Regions from separate parts of the Amycolatopsis sp. WGS_07 genome, predicted to be linked through region 1. Evidence: riboswitches for the same ligand, from Rfam matches in the RefSeq annotation. Region 1 holds a riboswitch; each other region holds the start of a gene.
What was found. Region 1 has a riboswitch for S-adenosylmethionine ahead of RPX00_RS07045 (methionine ABC transporter ATP-binding protein). Riboswitches for the same ligand answer to the same signal wherever they lie in the genome.

Region 2: another riboswitch for S-adenosylmethionine. It lies ahead of RPX00_RS43645 (aminotransferase class V-fold PLP-dependent enzyme); the one in region 1 lies ahead of RPX00_RS07045 (methionine ABC transporter ATP-binding protein).
Region 3: another riboswitch for S-adenosylmethionine. It lies ahead of thrC (threonine synthase); the one in region 1 lies ahead of RPX00_RS07045 (methionine ABC transporter ATP-binding protein).

What each region holds. Positions count from the first base shown of each region.
Region 1 is NZ_CP136053.1:1,540,085-1,543,293, reverse strand. Features, by position in the region: gene rsmA (16S rRNA (adenine(1518)-N(6)/adenine(1519)-N(6))-dimethyltransferase RsmA) at 1-546, shown strand, start outside; gene RPX00_RS07050 (hypothetical protein) at 495-800, shown strand; SAM riboswitch class I at 1,263-1,353, shown strand; gene RPX00_RS07045 (methionine ABC transporter ATP-binding protein) at 1,570-2,583, shown strand; gene RPX00_RS07040 (hypothetical protein) at 2,692-3,153, opposite strand.
Region 2 is NZ_CP136053.1:9,286,161-9,289,369, forward strand. Features, by position in the region: gene lspA (signal peptidase II) at 1-154, opposite strand, end outside; gene RPX00_RS43645 (aminotransferase class V-fold PLP-dependent enzyme) at 331-1,650, opposite strand; SAM riboswitch class IV at 1,691-1,805, opposite strand; gene RPX00_RS43650 (potassium/proton antiporter) at 1,902-3,209, opposite strand, start outside.
Region 3 is NZ_CP136053.1:9,870,936-9,874,144, reverse strand. Features, by position in the region: gene RPX00_RS46260 (ComEC/Rec2 family competence protein) at 1-563, shown strand, start outside; gene thrC (threonine synthase) at 588-1,853, opposite strand; SAM riboswitch class I at 1,867-2,000, opposite strand; gene holA (DNA polymerase III subunit delta) at 2,131-3,102, shown strand; gene rpsT (30S ribosomal protein S20) at 3,194-3,209, opposite strand, start outside.

The sequences.
Region 1 (3,209 bases):
GTCGCGGTGCCGGTGGTGCTGCATCTGCTGGCCGAGCTGCCGTCGCTGCGCAGCGGGCTCGTGATGGTCCAGACCGAGGTCGCGGACCGGATGGCGGCCGGGCCGGGCAGCCGCACCTACGGCGTGCCGAGCGTGAAGCTGGCCTGGTACGGCCCGGCCCGCAAGGTGGCCGCCGTGCCGCGCGCGGTGTTCTGGCCGGTGCCGAACGTCGATTCCGCGCTGGTGTCGTTCACCCGCACCGACCCGGTGTCCGGGGTGGACCGCGCGCGGCTGTTCGCGGTGGTCGACGCGGCGTTTTCCCAGCGGCGCAAGACTTTGCGGGCGGCACTGGCCGGATGGGCCGGTTCCGCCGAGCGGGCGGGCGAGCTGCTCGCCGAGGCCGGAATCGACCCGAAGACGCGCGGCGAGCAGCTCGACGTGCACGCCTTCGCCCGGATCGCGGCCGCTGGCGCTGATCGAGGCCCCTCCCGCCGGGCCGGGCTAGCTTCCGCCGCATGCTCCGGAACCTCCTGCTGGCCCTGCTCCAGCTCGTCGGCGCGGTGTTGATCGTCGGCGGATTGCTCGGCACCGCGGCCGGGGTGGCGATGCGGTTCAAGGAGCCGGACGCGGTGATGTGCGGCGACCGGGTGATGCCGCGCGATCCGTCGTACTCCTGCGGTGGCGGCACATACGAGTCCATGGCGCGGGCACAACAGGCCTCCTACGACCGCAGCCCGTTCGTCGCGGGGTTCTCCTTCGCGGGTGTGCTGGTCGGGATCCCGGTGGCCTACTTCGCGTCGAAGAAACGGTACCGGTGGTAGCTCGCCTCACTCCTTCTGAGTGTCCATCTGGCTACTCTCGGTTGTCACCGATACGGCTGTATCGCTGTGACCGGCGGCTCGTCAGGGCGTTGGCATTCGGGGGAGTCCGTTTGCTCCACGGCCCGGATTGTTCAGCCGTGCCGGTGCGAGATGCTTCGCTCCGGTGAGCTATCTCGACTCGGTTTCCGACGCGTCCGCGCGGGAGCCATGGCATGCGGGCAGCTCACCCTTGACAACGAGAAATCTGTTGTTCCATAAGATCTCTTGATCGTCCACAGTGGAACGAACCCGTTCGCTACCGGTGCCGGTCAGGCTAGGAGCGCAGGTCGGAGCACTGTTCGGTGGCCGAGGTTCCGGGTTTCCGGGTCCTGGACGCGGTGTTCCGGTATGCGGGCACCACCAGACGTGTGATCTGCACCAACGAGCTTGCGTTCAGCCAATGGGATCGGCTTTACTCGAAAGCGTCCATCCCGAGCGACTGAGAGACCTGGCTCGCCGAAGTCGCAGCAACCACCCTCCGCAGGGCAGGTGCTACCGCCAGGACCGATGGAGGCTGTTTTCGATGAAGAGGGTCACCCGCCCGCTCCTGCTGACCCGCCGGCGCGTAGTCGACGAAGGTCGCCGCACGGTATGTGCGTGTCAACGCTCCATGGTCATCGCCTGATCGTCTTTTCCGCAGTTTCTTGCGCCGTCCATTGTGGACGGTAATTCGATGACGCCTGGCGCGCCCGGAAACGGCGCTGCGCCTCGTTTTGCCTGGAGCCCTTTCGTGATCACTGTCGAAAACGTGTCCAAGTCCTTTCCCTTCCACGGAAATCGCGTCGCCGCCCTGCGCGACGTGAGTGTCGATGTGCAAGCCGGCTCGCTGTTCGGGGTCGTGGGCCCGTCCGGTTCCGGCAAGTCGACCCTTGCCCGCTGCATCGCGCTGCAGGAACGCCCGGACCGCGGCGTCGTGCGGCTCGACGGCCTCAACACCGCGACGCTCGACGGCAAGCGGCTGCGCGAGATCCGCCGTCAGCTCGGCGTCGTCGGGACCAAGCCGGAGCTGATCGCCGAGCGCACCATCGCGGGCAACATCGCCAGCCCGCTGGAGCAGCTCGGCGTCGACGGCCCGCAGCGGCGCAGCCGGGTCGGCTCGCTGCTCGACCTGGTCGGCCTCACCGCCCGTGCCACGCAGAAGCCCGAAGAACTCACCGAAGGCCAGCTCCGCCGGGTCGCGGTGGCCAAGGCGCTCGCCGCCGGACCGGCCGTGCTGCTCGCCGACGACCCGACCGCCGGGATCGCTCCGGAGGACTCCGGCGCGGTGCTCGCCGTGCTCGACCGGGCGCGGGCCGAGCTGGGCGTGACGATCGTGGTCACCACGCCGGACGCGGACGTCGTCCGCCGGGTCTGCGACGACGTCGCGGTGCTCGACAACGGCGCGATCGTCGAGCGCGGCACGGTGCTGGACCTGATCTCGACGCCGGACAGCTGGACCGCGCAGGCGGTGCTGCCGTCGATCGAGACGTCGCGCGCGCAGTCCGCGAAGTACGACCGCGCGGTCGATGTCGTGCTGATCGGCTTCGCGTCGGTCGGTGCCTTGCTGCCCGAGGCGGCCAGCCGCTTCGACGTGGAGCTGGCCACCATCGGCGGCGGGCTCACCCGCATCGGGGACACTCCGATCGCCCGGTTCCGCCTCGGCGTCCGCGGCGAGCGGGCCGACGCCGCGCTGTCCTGGATCGCCGACCGGGGCGCGCACGTGAGCCAGCCGGCTCGCGGTCCGCAGAGCGTCGTCGCTGCCTGATTTCCCTTTCACTGAGCGGTTTTCGAGGGCCGTCCCATTCGGTTGGGGCGGCCCTCGCCGCGTCTGTGGGACACGTCGCCCCAGGAATCGGGACACGTGGGCAAACTTTTAGGACGACTGTCCTGACGTCTGTCTATTGTGGTGCTTCCGGCGGAGGATCTCGGCCACTTCCGGATCCGCGTGCGCCTCCGCGGTCTGCTTCCACTTCGCCACGAGGGCAGCGACCGGAACCGGATTGCCGAGGGATTCGGCTCGCTCCAGGGTTTCGGCCAGTTCGCCGGCGAACGCCCGCGTCTCCGCCGCCGACAGGTAGCGCGCCCACGGGAACGCGGCGGGCAGCACCTCGGTGGTCTCCACGTCGCGGCGCATCAGCTCCACGAGGATCGCGACGGCCGCCGAAACCGCGGCCGCCGCCTGCTCCGCGCGTTCGGCGGTGACCAGCAGCAGATCTGGTTTGTCCTTCTCCCGTCGGCGAATCCGGACCGAACGGCTCGGCGACTGTTCGAGCTGCTCCACCACCCGGCGCGGGTGCAGGGACAGCTCGGACAGGTTGACCTCCGGCGCGCGCATACTTCCAAGGTAGTTTCAAACTGGCCCGCCGGGCCAATCCGGAACGACGACTGGGG
Region 2 (3,209 bases), 2.5 Mb from region 1:
CGACCACGAGGTTCTTCGTGATCAGATCGATCGCCCACAGCAGCGCCGCGACCGCGAACACCACCCAAACCCGCCGCTTAGGCAACGCGCGCTCCCGCTCAGGCGGTTCAACCTCGGACTCAGACGGCGACGACTCGGTGCTCACATCCCCCATTGTCCACCCTGCCAACCCGACCACAGCTAACGGGACCACAACCGCGGGATCGCGTCGGCGTCTGACCGAGTGGTGTGCCCGGCCCTCCGGGCCCAGCACACCACTCGGTCAGACGCCGACTAAAGGCGATCCCGCGCGCGGCGGCGGAGCCGACGCCAAAAACACAGCTGGTGAGTTTACAAACAAAACCCAGGCAGCTCACGAGAGTCGTCAACAGGCCCCCACCGCCCATCAACCTTCGCATACTCCCACCGAGCCCCCCGGGCAACGATCTGCCGCAAAGCCAGCACCACCCGATCCACGTGCTCCTCAGTACTCCCCAGCCCAAGGCTCACCCGAACCGCCTGCTGCCCCTCCCCGCCAGCCTCGCCGATCAACCGCCGAGCAGCCACATGCGCGCAAAACGCCCCGTCCCGCACGCCAATCCCATACTCAGCCGACAACACCGCCGCCAGCCACCCGGGTTCAAACCCATCAACCACAAAACTCAACGTCCCGACCCGATCCACCGGCGCGTCAAAGAACCGCAGCTCGGCAAACCCAGGCAACCCCTCAAGCCCCTTGCGCAACCGCTCCAGCAACGCGGCCTCGTGCGCCCCCACGGCATCCCAAGAAGCCGCCAACTGCTCGCAAGCCACCCCAAGCGCATACACGCCAACGGTATTCGGCGACCCAGCCTCGTGCCGCTCCTCACCGGAGTTCCACACGACAGCTTCCTCAGTCACCAGCTTGGTCGCCCCGCCACCAGCCAAATACGGCTCAGCCGCCCGCAACCAGTCACTGCGCCCGATCAACGCCCCAGCCCCGAACGGCGCATACAGCTTGTGCCCGGACAGCGCGACGTAGTCGACATCCAGCTCCCGCACCGAAATCTGCCGATGCGGCGCGAGCTGAGCCGCGTCCAGCGCGACCCGGGCCCCGTGCTTCCGGGCCACCGCGGCGATCTCGGCCACCGGCAGCAGCTCACCAGTCACATTGGACGCCCCAGCCACAACCACCAACCGCGGCCCCTGCGGACACTCCGCCAGCGCTTCGTCCACAACGGACACCGCCGCAAGCCGAGTCCGCGGCAACCGCACCCGCCGCACATTCGGCCCCCGCCACGGCAGCAGCGCCGCGTGGTGCTCACTGTCGAAGACCACCACGGAAGTCTTGCGCGGCAACGCTTTCGCCAGCAGGTTGAACGCGTCAGTGGTGTTGCGAGTGAAGATCACCGAGTCGCCGCTGCGGGCGTCCACGAACCGGCGCAGCACATCCCGAGTGCGCTCGTACAACCGTGTAGAGACCTGAGAAGCGAAGCCAGCACCCCGGTGCACGCTGGCATACCAGGGAAGAAACTCGTCGACCGCCGAACGCACCGCGTCCAGACAGGGCGCGCTGGCCGCGTGGTCGAGGTTGGCGTAGCCGATGTCGCCGCCCGTCACGAGCGGCACCCGCAGCGTCGCACCGGCGACGGTGGGAACAGTGGTGGTGGGCCGGTCGAGTGCGAGAGTCATGACGGTGCCTCCTCGGCGTTCCGGGGGACCCCCGGCGAGGGGCCCGCGCTTGCCCGTCGCGCTGCGCGACCGGCCTGGTCCTCACCCGGGGCACCCCACCGCGGTAGGAGGGTTGCCGGCCAGCAAGCCGGGGCTTCGCGCTGGCACTCATGACCTGATACGGACGATAGCGGAAACCGAGCAGCCGAAACCAGCCCCGTCCCGTGATCTGAGACGACGGTCACCCGGCCGGTCCACAAAGGACAGAGGGCTCAGTTGCCCGATTCCCCGCGCCACCGGGCGAGGCGGCCTGCCCGGTCGACCGCGCGGATCCGCCGTTCGGTCGCGTCCCGGTCGGCCGCGGTGGTGACCACCAGAAGCTGGTCTTCGACCTGCAACCGGCTGGTTTTCTGCGGGGTGAAGCTCGTTCCGCCGCGGACCACCAGACTGACTGACGCGCCGGCGGGCAGCCGCAGCTCCGACAGGTACACGCCGTGCAGCTTCGACCCCTTCTGGATCCGCACCTGCAGCAATTCCGCGCCGAGTTCGTCGAGTGGCGCGGAATCGACCTCGATCTCGTGCGCCTGCGCCGCCTTCGCCAGCCCGAGCACCCGCGCCAGCGGGCTGAGCGTCGCGCCCTGCAGCACGGTGAGCACGATGACGAGCACGAAAACCGCGTCCACGAGCCGCTGCGCGCCGGGTACTCCCTCCGACAGCGGGATCATCGCGAGCACGATCGGCACCGCGCCGCGCAGGCCCGCCCAGGACAGGAACGCTTGCTCCCGCCAGGGCAACCGGAACGGCAGCAGCGACAGGACCACCGACAGCGGCCGGGCGAGCAGCAGCACCACCGCGCCCGCGACGAGGCCGGGGATGAGCGTTTCGAGCAGCCGGGTCGGCGACGCGAACAGGCCGAGCAACACGAACAACCCGATCTGCGCGAGCCAGCCGAGTCCCTCGGCGAACGACAGGGTGTCCGACCGGTGCGGCAGTTTGGAATTCCCCAGCACCAGGCCGGCGACGTAGGTGGCGAGCAGCCCGGACGCGTGCGCCAGCTGTCCCGAGGAGTACGCCAGCACGCACACCGCCACCGTGGCGAGCGGGTACAGGCCGGTCGCCGGAAGCGCGGCCCGGCGCAGCGCCTGCGCGCCCAGCCAGCCGAACGCGAGGCCGAGCACCAGGCCGGTGAGCAGTTCGTAGACCACCAGCAGCGGCAGCGACCAGTCGACCGCTTCGCCGGACGCGAGCACGACGACCGCGATGTAGGCGGGCGCGTCGTTGATGCCGGATTCCAGCTCCAGCGCGCCGACGAGCCGTTTGCCGACCCCGGCCGTGCGCAGCACGGAGAACACCGCGGCGGCGTCGGTGGACGCGAGCACCGCGCCCCACAGCAGGGCGAGGCGCCAGTCGAGGCCGAGCAGCCAGTGCAAAGCCGCGCCGGTGACCGCGATGCTGATCACCACGGCCACTGTGGACAGCAGGATTCCGGGCCCCAGCGAGGGTTTCACCGCGGACCAGCGCGTGGTGAGCCCGCCTTCGGTGAGGATCAGGACGAGCGCGGCGAGCCCGAGCGACTGGGT
Region 3 (3,209 bases), 1.9 Mb from region 1:
TCGGCGCGATCGCGGTCGGGCCTGGGCGCGCTCCGGCGTGGGCGTGGCAGTCGGTTTCCGGAGAAGCGCGGCGTCGCGGCGTTCCGCTGGTGCAGTTGGGCGAAGGGCAGCGGCTGGAATGGCCGGGTCTGTCGCTGGACGTGCTCGGTCCGCGCTACGCCACCACTCGGTCACCAGCCTTGCAGGACGGCACGATGATCAACAACAGCTCAGTCGTTCTCCGCGCGGACACGTCGGCTGGACGGGTTTTGCTGACCGGAGACGTCGAACTTGCCGCGCAGGCGGATCTGCTCGCCGAGGGCGTCGACCTGCGTGCCGACGTCCTGAAAGTGCCGCATCACGGCTCGAGATACTCGCTGCCGCAGTTCCTCGCGGCGGTGCGCCCGCGTACGGCGCTGATCAGTGTCGGCGCTGGCAATGGATACGGACATCCGAGCAAGTCCACAGTGGACGTTCTCGGCACGATGGGAGTGCTCGTCACTCGGACCGATGTGGACGGTGACACTGCCGTTCTTCCTGGCGGGCTCGCGCGCAGGGGTGAGCCCCGGGGTCCGCCGCGGTAGGCGTGCGGACCCCGGGTCAGCGCGTCAGTAGCCGAGCGCCTTGGCGACGGCTTCGGCGGACGGCGGCACGGTGGCCTTCGGGCCGACGTGGTTCTCGACCGCGTCGAGGGTCTTGAGGCCGTCGCCGGTGATGAGGAGGACGGTTTCGGCCTCCGGGTCGAGCTTGCCGGTTTCGACGAGCTTCTTCGCGGTCGCCACGGTGACGCCGCCGGCGGTCTCGGTGAAGATGCCTTCGGTGCGCGCGAGCAGCCGGATGCCTTCGACGACCTCTTCGTCGGTGACGTCCTCGATCGCGCCGCCGGTGCGGTTGACCACGTCGAGCACGTACGGGCCGTCGGCCGGGTTGCCGATCGCGAGCGAGCGGGCGATGGTGTCCGGCTTCACCGGCTGGACCACGTCGTGGCCGTTGCGGTACGCGGTGGAGACCGGCGAGCAGCCGGTGGCCTGCGCGCCGAACACCTTGTACGGGCTGGCGTCCACGAGACCGAGCTGGCCCAGCTCGCGGAAACCCTTGTCCACCTTGGTGAGCTGCGAACCGGAGGCGATCGGCACGACGATCTGCTCGGGGATCCGCCAGCCGAGCTGCTCGGCGACCTCGTAGGCGAGCGTCTTCGAGCCCTCGGAGTAGTACGGGCGGACGTTGACGTTCACGAACGCCCACTTCGGGTGCTCGCCGGCCAGTTCGGTGGCGAGCCGGTTGACGTCGTCGTAGTTGCCGTCGACAGCGATCAGGTCGCCGTCGTAGACCGCGGTGGTGAGGATCTTCGCGCGCTCGAGGCTCTTCGGGATCAGTACGACCGAACGCCAGCCGGCGCGCGCCGCGGCGGCGGCCGTCGCGTTGGCCAGGTTGCCGGTCGACGGGCACGCGAGGACCTCGAAGCCGAACTCGCGGGCGGCGGCCAGCGCGACGGCGACGACGCGGTCCTTGAACGAGTGCGTCGGGTTGCCGGTGTCGTCCTTGACCCACAGGCTCTTGAGGCCGAGCGCCTTCGCGAGCCGGTCAGCACGCACCAGCCGGGTACAGCCCGGTTCGGTGTTCGGGATCTCCTCGACGTTCGAGGGGACGGGAAGGAGTCGCTTGTAACGCCAGATGTTGCGCGGGCCCGCCTCGATGTCCTCGCGGCGGACGCGGCCGAAGTCGTAGGCGACTTCCAGCGGCGAGAAGTCTTCGACGGAGACGAATTCCGGAGCGAGCGGCTGCCGGTGCCCTTCTTCCTTCGACACCAGTTCGACGGCCGGACCGAGGTCGATCGTCTTGTTGGCGGAGGTGGCGCTGAGGGCTGCAGTCATCGCGAGGTTCCTTTCCTCATCTGCCCCGCCGAAGCGGGCCGGAATTGGCACCGTGGTCGTCAGCTACCCCGCGATCGCGGGATGACAGGCTGTACGCCGGTTGCCGGGGCTTCGTCGGGCCGTTCCCTCTGCCCCTCTGGATGAGCGGTATTCGGTTGTCGGAGCGCGGTGGGCGCGTCCTCGGCTACACCGTACGACATCCCGATCAGCTCGTGCCACGGAGGCGGCCCACATCACCGGAGCGGACGGCCCGGCGACCGGGTGAGAAGATGGCCGGGTGACCACCGCACCCGCGCCGCTGCACCTCGTCACGGGCGAGGAAGAACTGCTCATCGAACGGGCTGTGCGCGCCTCGCTCGACGCGGCCAAGGCCGCCGACCCGACGGCCGACCTCACGCGGATGCGGGTGTCCGATCTCACACCGCCCGTGCTCGCTGAGCTGGTGAGTCCTTCGCTGTTCGCCGAGGGGCGCGTGATCGTGCTGGAGTCGGCGCAGGACATCTCGCAGGAGCTGTCCGACGCGGTGCTCGCCTACCTCAAAGCACCGGCCGACGGCATCGTCCTCGTGGTCGTGCACAGCGGCGGCGGACGGAGCAAGGCCGCCAAAGCGCTGCCCGGCGCGTTGAAAAAAGCGGGCGCGGAAATCACCGAATGCCCGAAGCTCACCAAGCCGGCCGAGCGCGAGTCGTTCGTCCGCAACGAGGTGCGCCGCGCGGGCGGCAAGATCGACGGTGCCGGCTTGATGGCCCTGCTCGACTCGGTCGGCTCGGACCTGCGCGAACTGTCCTCGGCGGCGACGCAGCTGGTCGCCGACACCGGGGGAGTCGTCGACGAGCAGGCGGTCCGCCGCTACCACACCGGACGCGCCGACGTGACCGGCTTCGCGGTGGCGGAAAAGGCCGTCGCGGGCGACCGGGCGGCCGCGCTGGAGTCGCTGCAGTGGGCGATGCAGCTGGGCGTCCCGCACGTCCTGGTGGCGGACGCGCTGGCCGACGCGGTCCGCACGATCGCTCGCGTGTCCGCGGCCGGACGCGGCAACCCGAACCAGATGGCGGGCGAGCTGGGCATGCCGCCGTGGAAGATCCGCAAGGCACAGGGCCAGTCCCGCGGCTGGGGCCAGGACGGCCTGGCGACCGCGATGCGCGTGGTCGCGCGGCTGAACGCCGAGGTCAAGGGCGCGGCGGCCGACTCGACCTATGCCCTGCAGCGCGCGGTCCTCGACGTGGTCGCGGCCAAGGGAGATCGCTGAGCGGCAAGGCGTCTGCCGTCGGAGCCGCCCTGCCCCGGGCACGGAAAAGGCCCGGCAGCCGAAGCCGCCGGGCCTTCCGGAAAGACTGCGCTCAGAGCTGGTTCGCG